3 regions of the Rahnella variigena genome follow, and region 2 is predicted to be linked to each of the others. Evidence: predicted binding sites of a transcription regulator. Region 2 holds the regulator's gene; each other region holds the start of a gene.
The links. Region 2 encodes PurR, which represses purine synthesis genes. Its sites were predicted from a motif close to CANGCAAACGTTTGCNTG; they were not measured.
Positions count from the first base shown of each region.

Region 1 (6,544 bases), 1.7 Mb from region 2:
TACGCGCCGCTGACGGCAGTTCAGCTGGAGATCATCAGTGAAATCAACGGCGTCGGATTAACCACGACCTGGGAAGATCTGGCAGAAGTGACCTGCGAAATTCAGCGCATCCATCAGCTTGATGTACTGCAATACAGCGAAAAAGAATGCCGCATTCAGGGTGATACGCTCGCCCAGCGGCTGTGTTTATTTCAGGGATTACGCCGCACATTACGCATTTCACCGGACTTCGTTTCCCGCCATTTTATCCCCTGGCTGCACATCGCCTTCGAAGGCCAGACCTGCCCGAAGGCGGCACTGCGCACCGATATTCTGGGCATGATGCTCGAAGACTGCGGCACGTTATTACCCAAACCGCTGAGCGGTCATGACCGTCAGCTGATGCTGATTTGTCTTCAATACTGTCTGTGGCAGAACAATGATCAGACCGGTTTACGCTTTACCGAACAACAGCGGCGCTGGCTGCGCGAAAAGCCCGAATATACTGCCGCCCGTGAACTGTTTATCCAGTTACAGGAACTCAGTAACGGCCTGCTCGATGACTGCGAATGTGAGTTTTTCACCCTGATGTTACGAATGCTGAAAAACCACAGTTATCAGAGTTCCGGTTCGACGGAAGATCAGCGCCTGCTGTTAGAAATTGAAAATATGGTGGCGCGTTTTCAGGACATCGCCGGGATGAAATTCAGCAGCTACGAAGGGCTGGTCGGCCAGCTTTTCGCCCATCTGGGTCCGGCGATTGAACGCTGTCATTTCGGCATTGGCATCGACAATCTGATGCAGGAAGAAGTAAACCGCATGTATCCGCGACTGGTGCGCACCACCCGTGAGGCGTTGGCGGGGTTTGAGCACGAATATCTGATTACGCTTTCAGAGGATGAAATCGGATTAGTAGCGATCACCTTCGGCGCGTGGCTGATGCAGGGTAACGCCTTGCAGGAGAAACAAATCCTGCTGCTGACGCATGATAATCCTGAACTGGAAGAAGCGGTCGAACAACAAATCCGCGAAGCGACGCTGCTGCCGCTGAACATCAAATATCAGACGCTGGCGGATTTCTATAAATTTGGTGCCCCGAGCGGCGTGGCGATGATTGTCACCCCTTACGCCACCCGCAGCACCGACGCCGATCCGCTGGTGATCCACACGCAGTTGCCGCTGGCCAAAGAGCAGCGAAAACGTATCCGCTCGCTGCTCGAAGCCCCCTAGCTGGCTGACACCTCCGGCGCTGACGGCGTGACCTGCGGACGCAGGAAAATCGCCGGCACCACCAGCAGCGCCATCACCCAGAATAATCCCGCGTGCAGATGTTCGAACAGGAAGCCGGACACCATGGTCATCACCGCCACACCGCCGCCCATTGCCAGCGCGGAATACACCGATTGCAGGCGGATAACCTGATCTCGCGGACGCGCCGCGATAAACCGCATCCCCGCCAGATGGCAAACCGTGAAGGTACCGCAGTGCAAAATCTGAATCACGATCAGCCACGGTAATGCGGTAAATGCGCCCATCATGCCCCAGCGCACCACGCCACACACGGCGGATAGCAGCAACATATCGCGCGCCGACCAGCGGCTGAACAGCTGTTTACTGAAAGTGAAGACCAGCACTTCAGCGACCACGCCAAGCGACCATAAATAGCCGATGGTGGTCGAAGAATACCCGATATCCTGCCAGTAAATCGCGCTGAAACCGTAGTATGCGGCGTGTGCGCCCTGTAATAACGTTACGCATAACAGGAACCGCCAGACCGGTTTTTCGCCGAGTAATGCTTTCCACGAAATGGCCGGCGCACCGCTGGTTCGCGGTTCTCCCACCGGTTTTACGCTTGGGCGCAGTAACATGCCAAGCAACATGGCTGCCACGCCTGCGGTCAGCGTATAGAGGATCGCGTTGTGTCCGTAGACCTCCACCAGTTTACCGGTGACCGCCGAGCCAATCACAAAGGCAATCGACCCCCAGACGCGTACTTTGCCGTAATCCATATTGATCTGGCGTTGCAGCGTACCGGCCAGCGCATCGGTCAGCGGAACCAGCGGACCAAAGAACAGGCTGAAACCGGCAATGTTGATCATCAGCCACGCCCAGCCGTTGCCAAACCAGAACCCGACGGCAAACGCCAGCGTGAGCAACGCGAGGATGCGCAAACCGGTGATGAGATGCGAAGGGTCTTTGATGGAGGGCGAAATGATTAACGTGCCAAGAAAACGGGCGACTAAACCGGCGCCGAGCAACAGGCCAATGCTTTCGGAGGAAATACCCTCGCCTTTAAGCCATAAGCCCCAGAAGGGAAGAAAAATACCGTAACTGAAAAAATAGGTGAAATAACTGAGTGCAAGCCAGCGCGTGGAACGCAATTCCATAAATCCTCCGGTGTGAGGCCAATACTTTGACAAAGCTCACAATCGCTAGCAATCCGCAGACGCTTTCATACTCCAGTAATGTCTGCCAGCTCACAAATTCTGATACATGCCCATAAAAAAACCCGCCGGAGCGGGTTTTAGCAGCTTTACGTCTTCGCAAATATTACGCGTAAACCGGGAAGCGTGCACAGATGTCGAGAACTTTCTGTTTAACGCGTTCGATAGTGCCTTCGTCGTTCACGTTGTCCAGCACGTCGCAGATCCAGCCAGCCAGTTCACGCGCTTCAGCTTCTTTAAAGCCGCGACGGGTGATAGCCGGAGTACCGATACGCACGCCGGAAGTCACGAACGGGCTTTTCGGATCGTTAGGCACGCTGTTTTTGTTCACAGTAATGTTAGCACGACCCAGTGCGGCATCGGCTTCTTTACCGGTCAGGTTTTTATCAACCAGATCCATCAGGAACAGGTGATTGTGCGTACCGCCGGAAACCACTTTGTAGCCACGTTCCAGAACCACAGCGACCATTGCCTGAGCATTTTTAGCCACTTGCTGCTGGTAGGTTTTGAACTCAGGTTCCATCGCTTCTTTCAGTGCTACCGCTTTACCGGCAATCACGTGCATCAGCGGGCCGCCCTGGCCACCAGGGAAGACAGCGGAGTTCAGTTTTTTATAGAACTCTTCGTCACCGCCTTTCGCCAGAATCAGACCGCCGCGTGGGCCAGCCAGCGTTTTGTGCGTGGTGGTGGTCACGATGTGTGCGTGCGGAACCGGGTTCGGATAAACGCCCGCAGCAATCAGACCGGCAACGTGTGCCATGTCGACGAAGAAGTAAGCGCCAACGCTGTCGGCGATTTCACGCATTTTTGCCCAGTCAACGATACCGGAGAACGCGGAGAAGCCGCCGATGATCATTTTTGGTTTGTGCGCTTCGGCCTGACGTTTTACGTCGTCATAATCGATGTCGCCGCTTTCGTCGATGCCGTAAGGTACGACGTTGTACAGTTTACCGGACAGGTTAACCGGTGAACCGTGCGTCAGGTGACCGCCATGGCCGAGGTTCATCCCCAGAATGGTGTCGCCCGGTTGCAGCAGTGCGGTGTAAACCGCGAAGTTTGCCTGCGAGCCGGAGTGTGGCTGAACGTTAGCGAAATCTGCACCGAACAATTCTTTTGCACGGTCGATGGCCAGTTGTTCAACGATGTCGACGTACTCACAACCACCGTAGTAACGTTTGCCCGGGTAGCCTTCGGCATATTTGTTGGTCAGCTGCGAACCCTGAGCCTGCATAACGCGCGGGCTGGTATAGTTTTCTGACGCAATCAGCTCGATATGTTCTTCCTGACGAACAACTTCTTTTTCCATTGCTGCCCACAGCTCAGCATCATAATCGGCAATGTTCATTTCACGCTTTAACATCCGCATCTCCTGACTCAACAAACTAAAAATAAAAGCCCCTTCCGGGTTCTGCGCAACAGTGTAAATGTTTAAGCGCCCTTCGGATAGGGTCAGTTTGAGGTTTTTAGGCAAACGATTGGCTCCAGATACAGCAAGGCTTTGATCTGCGAACATCTGCCCGTAATCAAGGGATAAATATTCATCTGAACATGTACAAATTTCAGCTTTGTGACTCAGCCCCCATCGCACTGCTCCATCACACTCTTCACCTTAAAAGCCCTTACCCCTTTAGGGGGGTTTACAGAAATTGTGGGTTTATATAAGATGCATTTAAAATACATGTTTAATGAAATCGACAAAGACACGGAGTTCACTATGCTTGATTCAGCCACTATCGCTACCGTTAAATCCACTATTCCTTTGCTCGCAGCGACCGGTCCAAAACTGACCGCGCACTTCTACGACCGCATGTTCGAGCACAATCCCGAGCTCAAAGACATCTTCAATATGAGCAATCAGCGCAACGGCGATCAGCGTCAGGCGCTGTTTGATGCCATCTGTGCTTACGCCGCCAATATCGAAAATCTGGCGGCATTATTACCTGCGGTGGAGCGCATTGCGCAAAAGCACACCAGCTTCACCATTCAGCCGGATCAATACAACATTGTCGGTGAACACCTGCTGGCAACGCTGGATGAAATGTTAAGCCCGGGTCAGGAAGTGCTGGATGCGTGGGGCAAAGCCTACGGCGTGCTGGCGAATGTGTTTATCAACCGTGAAGCAGAGATTTATCAGGACAGCGCAGAAAAAACCGGTGGCTGGCGCGGTACGCGTGAATTCCGCATCGCCGAAAAACAACCGCAAAGTGAACTGATCACCTCTTTCCTGCTGGAACCTGTCGATGGATTGCCGGTGGTGGATTTCCAGCCGGGACAATATCTGGCGGTGTATATCCGTGATGCGTCGCTGGAAAATCAGGAAATCCGTCAGTATTCCCTGACCCAGGCGCCGAACGGTAAAACCTACCGCATTGCCGTAAAACGCGAAGGCCAGGGCGCGGTATCCAACTTCCTGCATCACTTTGCGCAGCCGGGCGACATCATTCATCTTGCAGCCCCGCACGGCGATTTCTTTATGGATATCAGCGATACCACGCCGGTCGCGCTGATTTCTGCCGGTGTCGGTCAGACCCCGATGTTAGGTATGCTCAATACGCTGGCAGAACGCGGACATCATGCGCCGGTACAATGGCTGCACGCGGCGGAAAACGGCGCGGTTCATGCGTTTGCCGGTGAAGTGAAAAGCGCGCAGAAAAACCTGCCGCAGCTGGAAAGCCATGTCTGGTATAACCAGCCACAGGCAAATGATTTACCGGGAGAGGACTTTCAGTATCAGGGTCTGATGGATCTGAGCAAAGTCAGCGAACAGCTGAATGATCCAGCCATGCATTTCTACCTGTGCGGTCCCGTCGGCTTTATGCAGTTCGCGGCCAAACAGTTGCTGGCGATGAACATCAGCGAAGCGAATATTCACTACGAATGCTTCGGTCCGCATAAAGTCATTTAATTCCTGCCCTGAAAAGAAAAAGGCTGACACATAATGTCAGCCTTTTTTATTGCTGCGTCAGCAGGGATTAATGACGACGGCGACGACGAATAAACAGCAGTGCAATCAGCAGGATAACGAGCAGTCCTGCAATGCCCATTCCCCAATGCGCCAGCTCCAGCAACGGCGAAGGTTTACCGCCAGCGCGCAGTTCTTTCACCCGCTGTGGCGTCACACTCGCCTGATCGTTACCAAATTGCTGCAATAACTGATTACTCAGCGTGGCCACCTGCGTATCTGACAGCAAATGATCAAACGCCGGCATCGCCACATCTTTGCTTTCCGCGCCGCGCTGCACGCCATGCAAAATCGCCATCACCAGATTGTCGCTGTTCAGATGCCCCAGCGCAGTGTTGTTGATGAGCGACGGTAAGCCGCCGTCCTTGCTGCCACGACCGTCCGGCTGATGGCAACTGGCGCAATAGCCGTCATACACCTGCCAGCCGGTCATCTTGTCAGCATCAGCAGGACGCGGAACGCCACGCAAAGTATCGACATAATTCGCCGGTGAGCCGAACTGGTCCGCAGCCCTCGCCTGCCCTTGCTGACTGACCGGCGTGGTTTGTTTCAGCCACACGGCAATCGCCTGCAAATCACTGTCGCTCAGATGGCTGAGGCTGTGGTCGATCGCTTCTGCCATCGGCCCTGCCGCCTGCGCCTTGCCCGGCGCATGACCGGTTTTCAGGTAAGCGGCGATTTCATCCGTGCTCCAGTTACCTGTTCCGCTGACCGCGTCCGACGTAATGTTCGGAGCAAACCAGGTGCCCAGACTGCTGCCGCCCAGCGCTTTATCGCCCTGCTCCGCCATCAGCGCATTACGCGGCGTATGGCAGGTGCTGCAGTGCGCCAGCGCTTCGCCAAGATACGCGCCACGGTTAACCTGATCGCTTTTCGACGGATCGGCTTTAAACGCGCCTTTCTCGAGGAACAGCAGATTCCAGCCAGCCATCGACAAACGCACGTTGAACGGGAACGGCAGTGCGGTCGGCGTTGACGGGGTATCCACCGGTTGCACGCCCTGTATAAAATAAGCGTACAGCGCTTTCATGTCGTCATCGCTGATTTTGGCATAAGACGTGTACGGCATCGCCGGATACAGATTCGCACCGTCGCCGCGCACACCGTCACGCACCGCGTGTTCAAACTGCTCCAGCGTGTAATTGCCGATACCGTCTTT
Region 1 is NZ_NSDJ01000001.1:4,250,725-4,257,268, forward strand. Features, by position in the region: gene csiE (stationary phase inducible protein CsiE) at 1-1,209, shown strand, start outside; gene CKQ54_RS19560 (3-phenylpropionate MFS transporter) at 1,206-2,366, opposite strand; gene glyA (serine hydroxymethyltransferase) at 2,530-3,783, opposite strand; gene hmpA (NO-inducible flavohemoprotein) at 4,087-5,328, shown strand; gene CKQ54_RS19575 (c-type cytochrome) at 5,396-6,544, opposite strand, start outside.
Region 1: glyA (serine hydroxymethyltransferase) is a predicted target of PurR. The motif match lies at 3,888-3,905, and genes of this name have one in related genera.

Region 2 (6,544 bases):
TTTTGCGCGAGCTTTTGTTGTTCTGCGGAAATAGTGACACCAACGACACTGACACCATAATTGCGTGCCGCAAACTCTGACAATCCACCCCAGCCGCAACCAATATCGAGCAAACGCTGCCCCGGTTTTAATTGCAGTTTATCGCAGATCATTTTGAGTTTTGCTTCCTGCGCTTCTTCCAGCGTTGTTGCTTCTTTCCAGTAGCCACAGGAATATTGCATATACGGGTCGAGCATCAGCGTGAATAAATCGTTGCCCAAATCATAATGCTCTTTGCCGACAATCCATGCACGTTTACGCGATTGCAAATTGGTAAGGCGTGCCGCGGCTACCCGCAGAGTGTCTTTAAAATGGTGGGGGAGTTTATTTTCCAAACCTGCACGGAGAACACGCTGGAAAAAAATATCAAGGCGGTCACATTCCCACCAACCATCCATATAGCTTTCACCCAGACCCAGAGAACCTTCCTGTAAAACACGCTTAAAAAAGTCAGTGTTTTTTACTTTAAGGTCGAAAGGGCGATTACCATTTACCTGGATGTCTGCCATCGCCAGCATTTCACTGGCTATCCGATACCACTGATTATCCTGAATGCTTAGGTCTTCTATACACGATGAACTCATAGCTTCTCCATCACTTTCTCTTCTGACTTATTAACCTGCCGGGAAAAGCAAAGGCTATTTTTTGCAGGTCTTTATGAGAACAGACGACTAGCGCCTCGTCCGATATCCGACACCAACAGAGGAAATTTAGAAGAACGCCTGCGGGCACAAGTCACGCAGGAAAATCATCCTTGAAAAACGTACTAGAAAAAATAGTGTGACGCATTCCGCGCGTCCGGTTTAAGTATGTAATAAAAGTTTTGTAAAAATGCTATTTTATTGGGTTTTGTTGAGTATAGGCTCGCCGGCAGGCATTCTCAATAGTTAATCGTCACGAATGAAAATGACCAGTAAGTGATTGTAACTTATGGTCATTATAACGATTAACTTTCAAGGCTTACTCAGGCTTCCTGCTCCGACTTTTGCTCTGTATATTGCGGATTTTTGTGCCGCACAGACATCCACCGGCCCAAAACTACCAACAATAGTGTAGACAGCATGGTGGTGACTGTCGCTATTAATGGTTGCGCAATAAATGCGGAAACCAGCAAACTGGCGAGGAAACACAATCCCAATTGCAGGGTATTTTGCAACGCAGCCGCTTTCCCTGTATTAGCAGGAAATGGCATTAATGCATTTGCCACAACAATTGGATAGATTGCGCCATTCACCAGAGCCATGAAACAGAACGGGATCAACAAGCTCACCAACCCGGCATCAGTGAACATGGCGACACAGAACAGACCCGTAACACTCAGACCATATCCTGTCAGCAGCCAGGGTAAAATTTTATTCCCATCTACCTTACTGATAAGCAACCGGCAGCCGAAACCACCGAGCAGGAAAGCGATGGTCTGCGGAACATAGCTCAGGCCAATCACGCCCGGCGAATAACCCATATCACTCAGAATAAACGGTGAACCTGTCAGCCAGGCAAAGAAACCGGCGGAACAGGCAGCGTAAATCATGACATTACCGCTGTAAACGCGCGACTTCAGCAACGTGCCAAAGCCCGCTTTTTCGTCAGATTTGTGTTCTGCCGGCTTATTTTCCCGCAGCGTGAAGGTGGCGATAAGCAACAGGGCGGCGACCGCAGTCAGCAGGGCAAATATCGCTTCCCAGTCAAAATGATTGAGCACCCAGGCGCCAAGCAAAGGAGCCAGCGCCGGCGAAAGTGCCACTAAAGGCATAATGCTGGCGAAGGTTTTTTTAGCGACATCCGCTGAAAAACGGTCCACCACGATTGCCTGCCAGGTCACTGCGGCGGCACAGACGCCCATGGCCTGTAAGAAACGCAGCGCCAGAAGGGCGCGCACGTTCTCGACCCAAATCACGCCCAGGCAGCCGACGGCAAACAGTGTCAGACCGAGCAGTAAAACCGGTTTGCGGCCAATGCGGTCTGACAGCGGTCCCCACAGCAATTGTCCGATGGCGAATCCGCCGAGAAAAATACTCAGGCTGGCGCTGATCATTCCCGGACTGGTCATCAGGCTAGTTTGCATTGCGCTGAACGCAGGAAGGTACATATCTGTGGCTAAAAAGCCGAGCATGCTCAGGCCAGCCAGATAGAGCATAAATCCAAAGGAGGGTTTCATTATTATCTCGTTAATTTATTTATTGCAGATGATTTGATGCAGGGATCTGTTCGGAGGCAGATTTTAACGCTTTGATAACAGCGTTGTGAAACGTTAATATTTGCACTCTGCTATCAAAAATATTGAAGGCTAAAATATGTGGTCAGAATACGCTCTGGAAGTCGTTGATGCGGTGGCAAGAACCGGAAGCTTCAGTGCGGCGGCACAGGATCTACATCGGGTGCCTTCTGCCATCAGCTATACCGTTCGTCAGCTCGAACAATGGCTGGCGGTGCCCTTGTTTGAACGTCGACACCGCGACGTCGTTTTAACGCCAGCGGGCAAAGTTTTCGTTGATGAAGCGCGGGTTCTGATAAAAAAAATGATAGCTACACGACGCCAGTGTCAGCAGGTTGCCAACGGCTGGCGGGGCGAGTTACGTATTGCTGTCGACAGAATTGTTAAACCGGCAAGAACCCGGCGTCTGGTGCTGGATTTCTATCGTCATTTTCCTGATACGGAACTGATTATTCATTCCGAAGTGTTTAATGGTGTGTGGGACGCACTGGTTGACGGACGTGCTGATGTGGCAATCGGTGCGACGCGGGCGATACCGGTTGGTGGTCGTTTCAGTTTTCGCGACATGGGGTTTATGGACTGGCACTGCGTGGTCAGCCCGCAGCATCCGCTGGCGCAGTTACCGGGTGCGCTCAGTGATGACCAGCTCAGGCCTTATCCCGCATTGTGTCTTGAAGATACCTCGCGGACGTTGCCCAAGCGTGATACCTGGACACTCGATAACCAGCGGCGTCTGGTTGTGCCGGACTGGACCTGCGCGCTTGAATGTCTGAGTGAAGGTTTATGTGTGGGAATGATGCCGGTACATCGCGTGAGCCATCGCATTGAGCAGCAGACATTGCAGGTTCTGGCGCTGGAGAATACCTTCCCTGACAGCCCGTGTTGCCTGACGTGGGACCAGAGTAATCCGTCACCTTCACTGGCGTGGTTGCTGGAATATATGGGTGATACAGAAACGATGAACCGTGAATGGTTGCGGGACTGAGAAATAAAACGCCTGCAAAAGCAGGCGTTATAAAAGATTAAAGGCAAACATTAACGGCGATAGTCACGGTACGGGCCATCGGCCACCGAACGACGCTCAACCAGTTTCGGATGCACCTCGATGGTCTGTGATTCTTCACGTTTGCTGACGATGCGGTCGAGCAACATAGTAAAGGCCATCTCACCCAACCGTTCTTTCGGCTGATGGACGGTCGTCAGTGCCGGAGAGAAGTACCGCGCATTACGCACGTTATCGTAACCAATCACCGAAATATCTTGCGGGACGCGCAATCCGAGTTCATCAGCGGCGCAAATTGCGCCCATCGCCATGACATCACCCCCGCAGAAGACGGCGGTGGGGCGTTGTTTCTGCATCAGAATCTTATGCATCGCCTGATAACCTGACTCCGGCTCGAAATCGCCCTGAACCACCCATTCTTCGCGAAGCGGGATATTGGCTTCCGTCAGCGCTTTGACAAAACCCTGGAAACGACCGCCGCCGGTGTTACGCGCCAGTTGTCCCGGGATCACGCCAATATCACGATGCCCGCGTTCGATCAGATAGCGTCCGGCCATATATCCGCCTTCGAAAGCATTGTCGATAATGCTGTCGGTGAAGTTTTTGCGCGCTTCGCCCCAGTCCATGACCACCATCGGAATCGAACGATACTCTTCAAGCATATTAAGTAATTCATCAGGGTATTCCGCGCACATGACCAGCAGACCATCGACGCGTTTTTGCGCCAGCATTTGCAGATAGGCCTGTTGTTTTTCCAGATTATTGTGCGAGTTACACAAGATCAGCGTATAGCCTTTGGAGAAGCAGCTGTTCTCGACGGCTTCAATCACCTCGGCGAAATAGGGCGCTTCACTGGAGGTTGCCAGCAGACCAATCGTCTTGGTGTTATTCACTTTAAGACTACGGGCTACGGCACTCGGCGAATAATGTAGCTCTTTAATGGCAAGCAGCACCGCTTCCCTGGTTTCTTCGGCGACGAAACGTGTTTTATTGATGACGTGCGACACGGTTGTAGTGGAAACGCCAGCGCGCTTTGCGACATCTTTAATCGTTGCCATGTAAAGAATGACTCCTGAACTTCCGTGCTTCAGCACGTTAGCATTATGTTAATCGTTTGCTTGCGCTGATTACACTGCGGACATCTAAAAGGGCAGTGTAATCATTGGGTGGATTCTTCAGAATGAGGCGTGAAATGCTCTCGGGTGAAATCGACCGGCACACAGGCGTGTTAACCGACAATTTTCTCTTATAATGCATGAAAGTGGAAGTAAAATTGTCATGTTCACATTTTCATTCAGCAGAAGATTTTAAAAGTGAATTATGCGAAAATGCGTTGGCACACATTTAGTGTGGCTAAAAGAAACGCCACAACTTGATCCGAAAGGGGGTTTGATGGACAGCAACCTGAAATTATCGTTGATCACCACGGTATGCGCTTTGCTCATGATTATCGCTTTCAGCTTCACGGCAGTGATGAACTAATCTGGCACTAAGACAGTAGTGAGACGCAACAAAAAAGGGCGATACCTTTCACAGGAATCGCCCTTTTCAATTTTACGCAGTGACCGTTACCGCCGATACTCTTCCCTGCAGAAACTCTTCGTTAAGTGCTATTCAATGGCTGATTAGCGAAACTTCAGACTTAACGAATTGTTTATTATCGGATTGTTTTTGGGGTCATTACCCGACGTGCGCCAACATAGTGGTCTTGCCAGTAATCATCGCCCAGTGAGGTGATTTTGATGTCTTCACCGGTTCTTGGCGACTGAATGAATTTGCCGTTGCCAACATAAACACCCACATGATCCGCTGCGCCGCGGTTGTTGATTCTGAAGAACACCAGATCACCGCTTTCAAGTTCGCCGCGTTTCACCGGCGCTGCATCGCGCAGGTGGTACATCTCGTTTGCCGTGCGCGGCATTTTAATGCGGATCAAATCTTTATAAGCGTAATAGACCAGACCGCTGCAATCAAAACCGGTATTCGGAGAAGTTCCTCCCCAGCGATAAGGTTTGCCGACCTGGTGCATCAGCTTAGTCATCGCCGTTTGTTGTGCGTGCTGATAGCGTTTTTTATGTGTCGCACTCAGCGTAATAGGTTTGGTGTCTTCTTCGCGTAATTTTTTACCTTTACGGTGTCGGCCATACGCTTCTTTCTTGCTGACTTTTTCACTGCTGTTTTTGGCAAGCGCTCGTGATTTAGTGGCTTTATCTGTCTTTTTCTCGGCCCGCGTTGTCCTGAGTGTTTTTTCTTTTTTGCTTTCGGCCCGGGTTGTTTTAACGCTTTTCTCAGAAGTTGTCTTGCGCCTGACCAGTTCGGTGCTGCTGACCTTCTTCGATTTTGATGTTTTTTCCTGAGTCTTTTTCTCTGTCACCGGTGCGACTTTTGTTTTTTTACTGGTTTTCGCAGCCACTGTTTTTCGCTTTCGCCTTTCTTCCGGCGTCAGGGAATTAACATGACTCTTTCGCTGATCGGCAGAGACGCGGGTCTGTGGCGACGCATGAGCCATATTAAGAAACAGCTGGGTAAAGAGCAGCACAAAAAGCGTGAACAGTAAGCGCATAGCTTCGTTACCATGAGTGGTTGGGTTAAACATCAGGGATGTCAGAGTATTGCCTAAAAGAACCCGACAAAAAAGCACGAATTGACTCGATTCTAGATCATATTGTGAGAAAAAGTTAATAGCTTTTTTTATGTCGAAATATCCGCCATTTTTAGTCAAAAAAATAACCGTTTTTCATCAGGTTAATATTTGAGATAAAGAATGCGATTTGGCAAATCTGACATTATCGTCGAACGGCAAAAATGTTATTCTCGATGAATCTTTAAATATGTGATGTTCAGCGCAGCCGCCAAAAATTGTTTAATAAAATGCCAGTATTGAGAAAGACCCCACAAAAAATGGCGTTTTTATCTGATGGCTGGCGTCGTTACAATAGAAAGTATTGTGTTTGCGCACCGTTTTTGGGTGCCGCGCGTGATGAGTAATGACCGTGACAGCCTGTACCGGCTTGAGGAAGCAAGAAATGACTACTCCAACTATTGAAAAAATTCAGAAGCAAGTTTCTGAAAACCCGATCCTGCTTTACATGAAAGGTTCTCCAAAGCTGCCAAGCTGCGGTTTTTCCGCTCAGGCTGTTCAGGCGCTTTCAGCCTGTGGCGAACGTTTTGCTTATGTTGATATTTTGCAGAACCCGGATATCCGCGCAGAAATGCCAAAGTTTGCTAACTGGCCAACTTTCCCGCAGTTGTGGGTTGATGGCGAACTGGTCGGCGGTTGTGACATC
Region 2 is NZ_NSDJ01000001.1:2,542,421-2,548,964, forward strand. Features, by position in the region: gene cfa (cyclopropane fatty acyl phospholipid synthase) at 1-623, opposite strand, end outside; gene punC (purine nucleoside transporter PunC) at 1,004-2,197, opposite strand; gene punR (DNA-binding transcriptional activator PunR) at 2,334-3,239, shown strand; gene purR (HTH-type transcriptional repressor PurR) at 3,290-4,315, opposite strand; gene cydH (cytochrome bd-I oxidase subunit CydH) at 4,650-4,739, shown strand; gene CKQ54_RS11930 (C40 family peptidase) at 4,915-5,820, opposite strand; gene CKQ54_RS25990 (hypothetical protein) at 6,175-6,303, shown strand; gene CKQ54_RS11935 (Grx4 family monothiol glutaredoxin) at 6,284-6,544, shown strand, end outside.

Region 3 (6,544 bases), 1.4 Mb from region 2:
ACAGGAAGACGATTTGCGTTGCCGGATCATCACCGCTCCAGCGGCTCATGATACGCAGCGATTTACTGTACAACCAGGTCACCGCCACACCGGCCATCAGGCCACCGATCGCCACTTTAAGGAACTCAACGCTGGCCCCGCCGACGGTAAAGATCATCGTACCCATCGCCACAGCGATAGCGAATTTCAGCGACACCAGACCGGACGCGTCATTCATCAGCGCTTCACCTTCCAGCACGCTCATGATCGACTTCGGAATACGGCCCTTGCCGACAATCCCGCCTAATGCCACGGCATCGGTGGGTGAAAGCACCGCAGCCAGCGCGAACGCAGCCACCAGCGGAATATCCGGCACCATCATATAAATCAGATAACCGATACCGACCACGGTGAGTAATACCAGCACCAGCGCCAGCCCAAGAATTTCGCGACCGTGGTGGAGGAATTCACGGGTCGGGGTTTTCCAGCCATCGGCGAACAGCAATGGCGGGATGAACAGAACGAGAAACAGTTCCGGATCGAAGTCCACGTGCAGGCCAAAATTGGGCCATGCCAGCAAAGCACCGACGGCAATCTGCATTAATGGAAGAGGAACCTGAAACGGCAACATTCTGGTGACGACACCGGACAGCGACACCACCAGAATCAAAATCAGAATGGTAAAGAATATTTCCATGCTTTCCTTAGACTCTTGTTTTTATGAATTTCAGCCAGACACAGGTGAGTGAGTCCGGAGCGAACCTTGAAATAGTAGATCAAAAGGGGATGAGATTTAAATCAGTGCGTGCGGTTACCTCAGAGAGGTTCTTGCTTCTCACCTTTCTCCGGAGCCGGAATGAAGGGTTTTTCTTGCTCCTCCCCCTGCGAAGGGGGAGGTCGGGAGGGGGTTTTAATGACAAATTCCATGCAAAAGCATACTTCAACCTACTGATTCGCCATTAATACCCCACCCCAACCCTCCCCTTCGCAGGGGAGGGAGTAATTCGGCCTGGCATCAAATCGCCCAGCCGCCCGCATAAAACACCACCAGCGCCACGGCGATCACCACCGTGCCCACGTTCAGCTTCCGCCATTCGCCGGAGAAAATACGGCCAATCACCAGCGAGCTGAAACCGAGCATAATGCCGGTCACGATGTTACAGGTCAGCACGATAAACACCGCGCACAGCAATCCTGACATCGCATCGACGAAATCGGTGAAATCCAGTTTGGTCACGTTGCTGAGCATCAGCAGACCCACGTACATCAGTGCCGGTGCGGTAGCGTATGCCGGCACCAGATAAGACAACGGAGACAGGAACAACATCAGCAGGAACAGCACGCCGACGACCGTCGCGGTCAGGCCGGTTTTGCCGCCCGCTGCAGTACCGGCTGCCGATTCGATGTAAACCGCTGCCGGTGATGCGCCAACCAGTGAGGCGAAAATGCTGCTCACGGAGTCTGCGGTCAGCGCTTTGCCGCCGCTGATGATCTGGCCGTTTTCATCCAGTAAATTTGCCTGACCTGCCACTGCGCGGATGGTGCCGGTAGCATCAAACACCGCGGTCATCACCAGCGCCAGAACGCTTGGTAATACTGCCGCTTTCAGCGCGCCCATGATGTCGAGATCGAAAATCACCGATTTGCCGTCAGCACCTGCCAGAGAAGGCATCGCGAACAAACCCTGATATTTCACGGCAGGATCGAAAATCAGACCAATAATGGAAATCGCGATAATCACCAGCAAAATGCCGCCGGGCACACGCAGTTTCTCAAGGCCAAAAATCACCGCCAGTCCGAGCAATGTCATGATCACCGGGAAAGAAGTAAAGGCGCCGAGCGCGACAGGTAAACCGTCCAGCGGGTTTTTCACCACCAGACCGACGCCGTTGGCCGCGATCAGCAACAGGAACAGGCCGATACCGATGCCGGTTCCGTGCGCAACGCCCGTTGGCAGGTTGCGCAAAATCCACGACCGGATGCCGGTCATCGAGATAATGGTGAACAATACGCCCATCAGGAATACCGCGCCGAGGGCAACCGGCACGCTGATGTGCTGGCCGAGCACCAGACTAAAGGCGGTAAAGGCAGTCAGAGAGATGGCGCAACCAATAGCCAGCGGCAGATTAGCCCACAGCCCCATCAGCAGGGAGCCGAAACCGGCCACCAGGCAGGTCGCGACAAACACGGCGCTTGGCGAGAAACCCGCTTTGCCGAGCATTGATGGCACAACGATGACCGAATACACCATCGCCAGAAACGTCGTTAAGCCGGCGATCACTTCCTGGCGAACGTTACTGCCACGCGCACTGATTTTGAAAAAAGCATCAAACGGGCCCTTTGGCGCAACGGCGCTGCCCGTCTGAGTGTGTTGACTCGACATGAAAATTCCTCTGAATGTCTCTGCTGATTAGCCGGCGTGGTCATTATGAAACCGTTTCTGCACGTTCACTTCCCTATTTGTCGCCTGAAATCGCCGAAACGGGCGTCAGAACGGCAAGGCAAACGTTTAACTCGCATCGCGTATGGCGGGACAAAAATTAACGCAAACGATTATCCGGCCTTTAACCTCACCTTTTCAACTGCGAATGACGACAATTTACCGTTGTCTGGTCAATAAAAACGCGGTTGTGGTGCAAATCTGTCCGTCTGGCGATTTGCTGTGCGGTAACGGTTGCGCACGCGCTTCGCGGCGATGAGAAAGAGAGACAGCAAATCAGGATGAATAGGCTATGCCGGGAGGTAAAAGACCGGAGATAAAAATAACAGGACGTTTATTAAGGTTTATTTTCTGATGGCGTTCATTGCGCAAATTTCACACCCGCAAAGAGCCCGCTATGAAATATAAAAAGGGAATACGTTCCGGCGATAAAAAACCAAAACGTTTCCCTTTATATTTTCCGCTGACTTAAAAACAATTAACGCAGGATATTCAAAGGGCCACCGGTTTCCAGAGCCCGCTGATAAGCCGGTCGGGCTGTCACATTGGAAAGCCATGCATTTAAATGTGGGTATTTTCCCAGACCGGTACGGGCGTTTATTGCTTCTACCGGGAAACTCATTTGAATGTCCGCTGCGCTGAACTGATAACCCGCGAAATAAGGATGCGTGGTCAGATGTTGTTCCAGATAATCCATATGGGTATAAATCTGTTTATCCAGATAGTTTTTCTGCACGCCCTGTCCGATCGCACCGGCAATCGGGCGGATCAGCCACGGCATTGGCGGCTTGCCTAAACGGCTGAAAATCAGCTTCATGACCAGCAGCGGCATCAGCGAACCTTCCGCATAATGCATCCAGTAGCGATACTGCTGGCGCTCCGCGAACGCCGTCGGTTTCAGCGTGCCTGCCTCATCGTACACTTCCTGCAGATACTCAATAATGGCGCCGGATTCCGCAAGGATCATGCCGTTATCTTCCAGTACCGGTGATTTGCCGAGAGGATGCACCTTTTTCAGCGATTCCGGTGCCAGCATGGATTTCTTATCACGTTGATACTGTTTGATTTCATAAGGTACGCTCAGTTCTTCGAGCATCCATAAGATTCGCTGTGATCGGGAGTTATCCAAATGATGAACTGTTAACATAAACGTCTTCTGCCCTGTCGTATTTAATTATTTGTTAACTATAGACAACGGTTTCGCAGGCCGTATCACATTCGTTTAAAAACCCTTTCTTTTATCCGGATTAATACCGCCAAAATCTTTTTATTTGATTAAAATCACTTACGGATTAATCTTAATTACACGAAAAAAATTATCGTAACTTCATTCGCCTTTAATAATTCTTAATGCCATTATCGCCGGATAAAAATCAGCCCGTCGCTTTCGACTCTATGTTTGTGGAGCCTTACATGTTTTCCAGTAATTACAACAATGTGCTTGTCATGTTTTCGTTCATTGTTGCAATGCTTGCCTCTTATACCGCGCTTGATATGGCTGGCCGGGTTGCCACCACGGAGGGAAGGGCTTCCCGGCTTTGGTTAATTGGTGGTGCCATTGCAATGGGCATCGGTATCTGGTCCATGCATTTCATCGGCATGCTGGCTTTTAATTCCTCTATGCCAATGGGTTACGACCCGGTCATTACATTGCTTTCCATGCTGATTGCGATTATTTCCTCGGCGTTTGCGCTCTGGCTGGTATGCCTGCATGAGTTGCCGCTGCGGCGATTGCTGGCGGGCGCGTTACTGATGGGTGGCGGCATTGCGGCCATGCATTACACCGGAATGTCAGCGATGCTGATGATGCCGCCGATTGTTTATGACTTCCGCTGGGTCACATTATCCGTCGTGGTCGCCATTGTTGCCTCCGGCGCAGCACTGTGGATGGCGTTCCATCTGCGCCAGCAATCGCCGAATGTGCGTCTGTTGCGCATCAGTGCCGCCGTGGTGATGGGCACGGCGATTGTTGGTATGCACTATATCGGTATGGCCGCTGCGCAATTCCCCATGGACAGCCATAGCATGGCGGCCTTCAGCGGCGTGGATAACAACTGGCTGGCGCTGCTGGTGATTGTGGTGACGCTGGCTATTCTGGCGATCACCCTGATTATTTCTATTCTTGATGGCCGGATGCAGGCGCGCACGTCGATTCTGGCGTCGTCGCTGGCGCAGGCTAACCGCGAGCTGACTCAGCTGGCGCTGCACGACAATCTCACCCGTTTGCCGAACCGCCTGTTGCTGGAAGATCGCCTCAGCCAGGCGTTTCAGAAAGCCTCGCGGGGAGAATCTCAGTTTGCGGTGCTGTTTATAGATCTCGACGGGTTCAAAGCCGTTAACGATGCTTTTGGCCATCACATCGGCGATCAGCTGTTAATTTCTGTCACTGAGCGGCTGAAATCCCAGCTGCGCGCGACAGACACGCTGGCACGTCTCGGCGGTGATGAATTTGTCCTGCTGGTGGAAATCGCTGAACCGACAGACGCTTCTCAGTTAGCCGATAAACTGGTGCATCTGATTGCCCGTCCGTTTTACGTGTCCCGCTACGAACTGCTGGTGTCCGCCAGTGTCGGTATCGCGGTATATCCGGGCGACGGCGAAAATGAGCGCGAGCTGATGCTCAATGCTGACGCTGCGATGTATCACACCAAAAATTCAGGCCGCAACGGGCACAGTTTCTTTCAGCCTTCGATGAATGCCAATGCGCAAAACCAGCTGCAGATGCTCAATGATTTGCGTCTGGCTATTGAGCACCATGAACTGCGTTTGCACTATCAGCCGAAATTTATCGCGCCTTACGGGCCGGTCAGCGGGTTCGAGGCGCTGCTGCGCTGGGAGCGTGACGGCAAAACGCTGAGCCCGGATGTGTTCCTGCCACTGGCAGAGAAAACCGGTCTGATCATTCCGATTGGCGAATGGGTGCTGAATGAAGCCTGCCGCCAGCTGCGCGAATGGCATCTGCAAGGACACACCACCTGGACGGTGGCGGTCAATCTGTCCACGCTGCAATTTGAGCAGTCGAATCTGGTCGAAATGGTGATTGACACGATTAAACGTCATCAAATCCCGCCGGAAATGCTGACGCTGGAAGTCACCGAAACCACTGCAATGCGCAATCCGGACGTCAGCGTAGAAATTCTCGAACGCCTGACCCAGTACGGTGTGAAGGCCTCGATTGACGATTTCGGCACCGGCTATTCCAGCCTGTTGTATCTGAAGCGTCTGCCGGCCAGCGAACTGAAAATCGACGGGGCCTTTATCAATGACCTGATCGCCGGCAGCGAAGATGCCAGCATTGTGGCGGCGATTATCGCTCTGGGCCAGACCCTTAATCTGAAAGTGGTGGCCGAAGGCGTGGAGACCACCCAGCAGCAGGATTTCCTGACGCAGCTGGGTTGCGACACGTTGCAGGGCTATCTGCTGGGACGTCCGATGACACCGCAACAGATTGCCCAGCATCCCGATACCGACTGGGAACCGCAGCTCTCCATCAATCATAAACCTGACTAACCCAGGGCGTCGTACATCACGCGGTCGCTGTGCGGAAAAATCGCACAGCGTTGCGCAGTTCGACGCTTTGTTCCGTCAGCGATTGCGCGGCAGCAGCAGCCTGTTCAACCAGCGCCGCATTTTGCTGCGTCACCTGATCCATCTGACCGACCGCAATCCCCACTTCATGGATCCCGCTGTGTTGCTCCGAACTGGCGGTCGAAATTTCACTCACAATCTCCGCCACCTTATTCACCGAAATCACGATTTCGCTCATCGCTTTACTGGCACGATCGGCCTGATCTGAACCTTCGGAAATTTTACTCACCGTGTCCTGAATAAGATCTTTAATCTCTTTTGCCGCCTGCCCGCTTTTCTGTGCCAGCACGCGGACTTCACTCGCCACAACCGCAAAACCTTTACCCTGCGTCCCCGCGCGTGCCGCTTCCACGGCGGCATTGAGCGCCAGTAAATTGGTCTGAAAAGCGATGCCTTCAATGACGCTGATAATATTAATGATTTCGCTGGAGCTGCCGGAGACATCGCGCATATGCGCCTGCATACCGCTGACAATCGCCCCGCCCTGCGAGGCCGTTTTCGAGGTTTCGTGTGCCAGCTGGCTGGCCTGCCGCGCAT
Region 3 is NZ_NSDJ01000001.1:1,141,131-1,147,674, reverse strand. Features, by position in the region: gene CKQ54_RS05310 (Na+/H+ antiporter) at 1-676, opposite strand, end outside; gene CKQ54_RS05300 (NCS2 family permease) at 995-2,362, opposite strand; gene CKQ54_RS05290 (glutathione S-transferase family protein) at 2,898-3,566, opposite strand; gene CKQ54_RS05285 (putative bifunctional diguanylate cyclase/phosphodiesterase) at 3,833-5,929, shown strand; gene CKQ54_RS05280 (methyl-accepting chemotaxis protein) at 5,946-6,544, opposite strand, start outside.
Region 3: CKQ54_RS05300 (NCS2 family permease) is a predicted target of PurR. The motif match lies at 2,478-2,495, and genes of this name have one in related genera.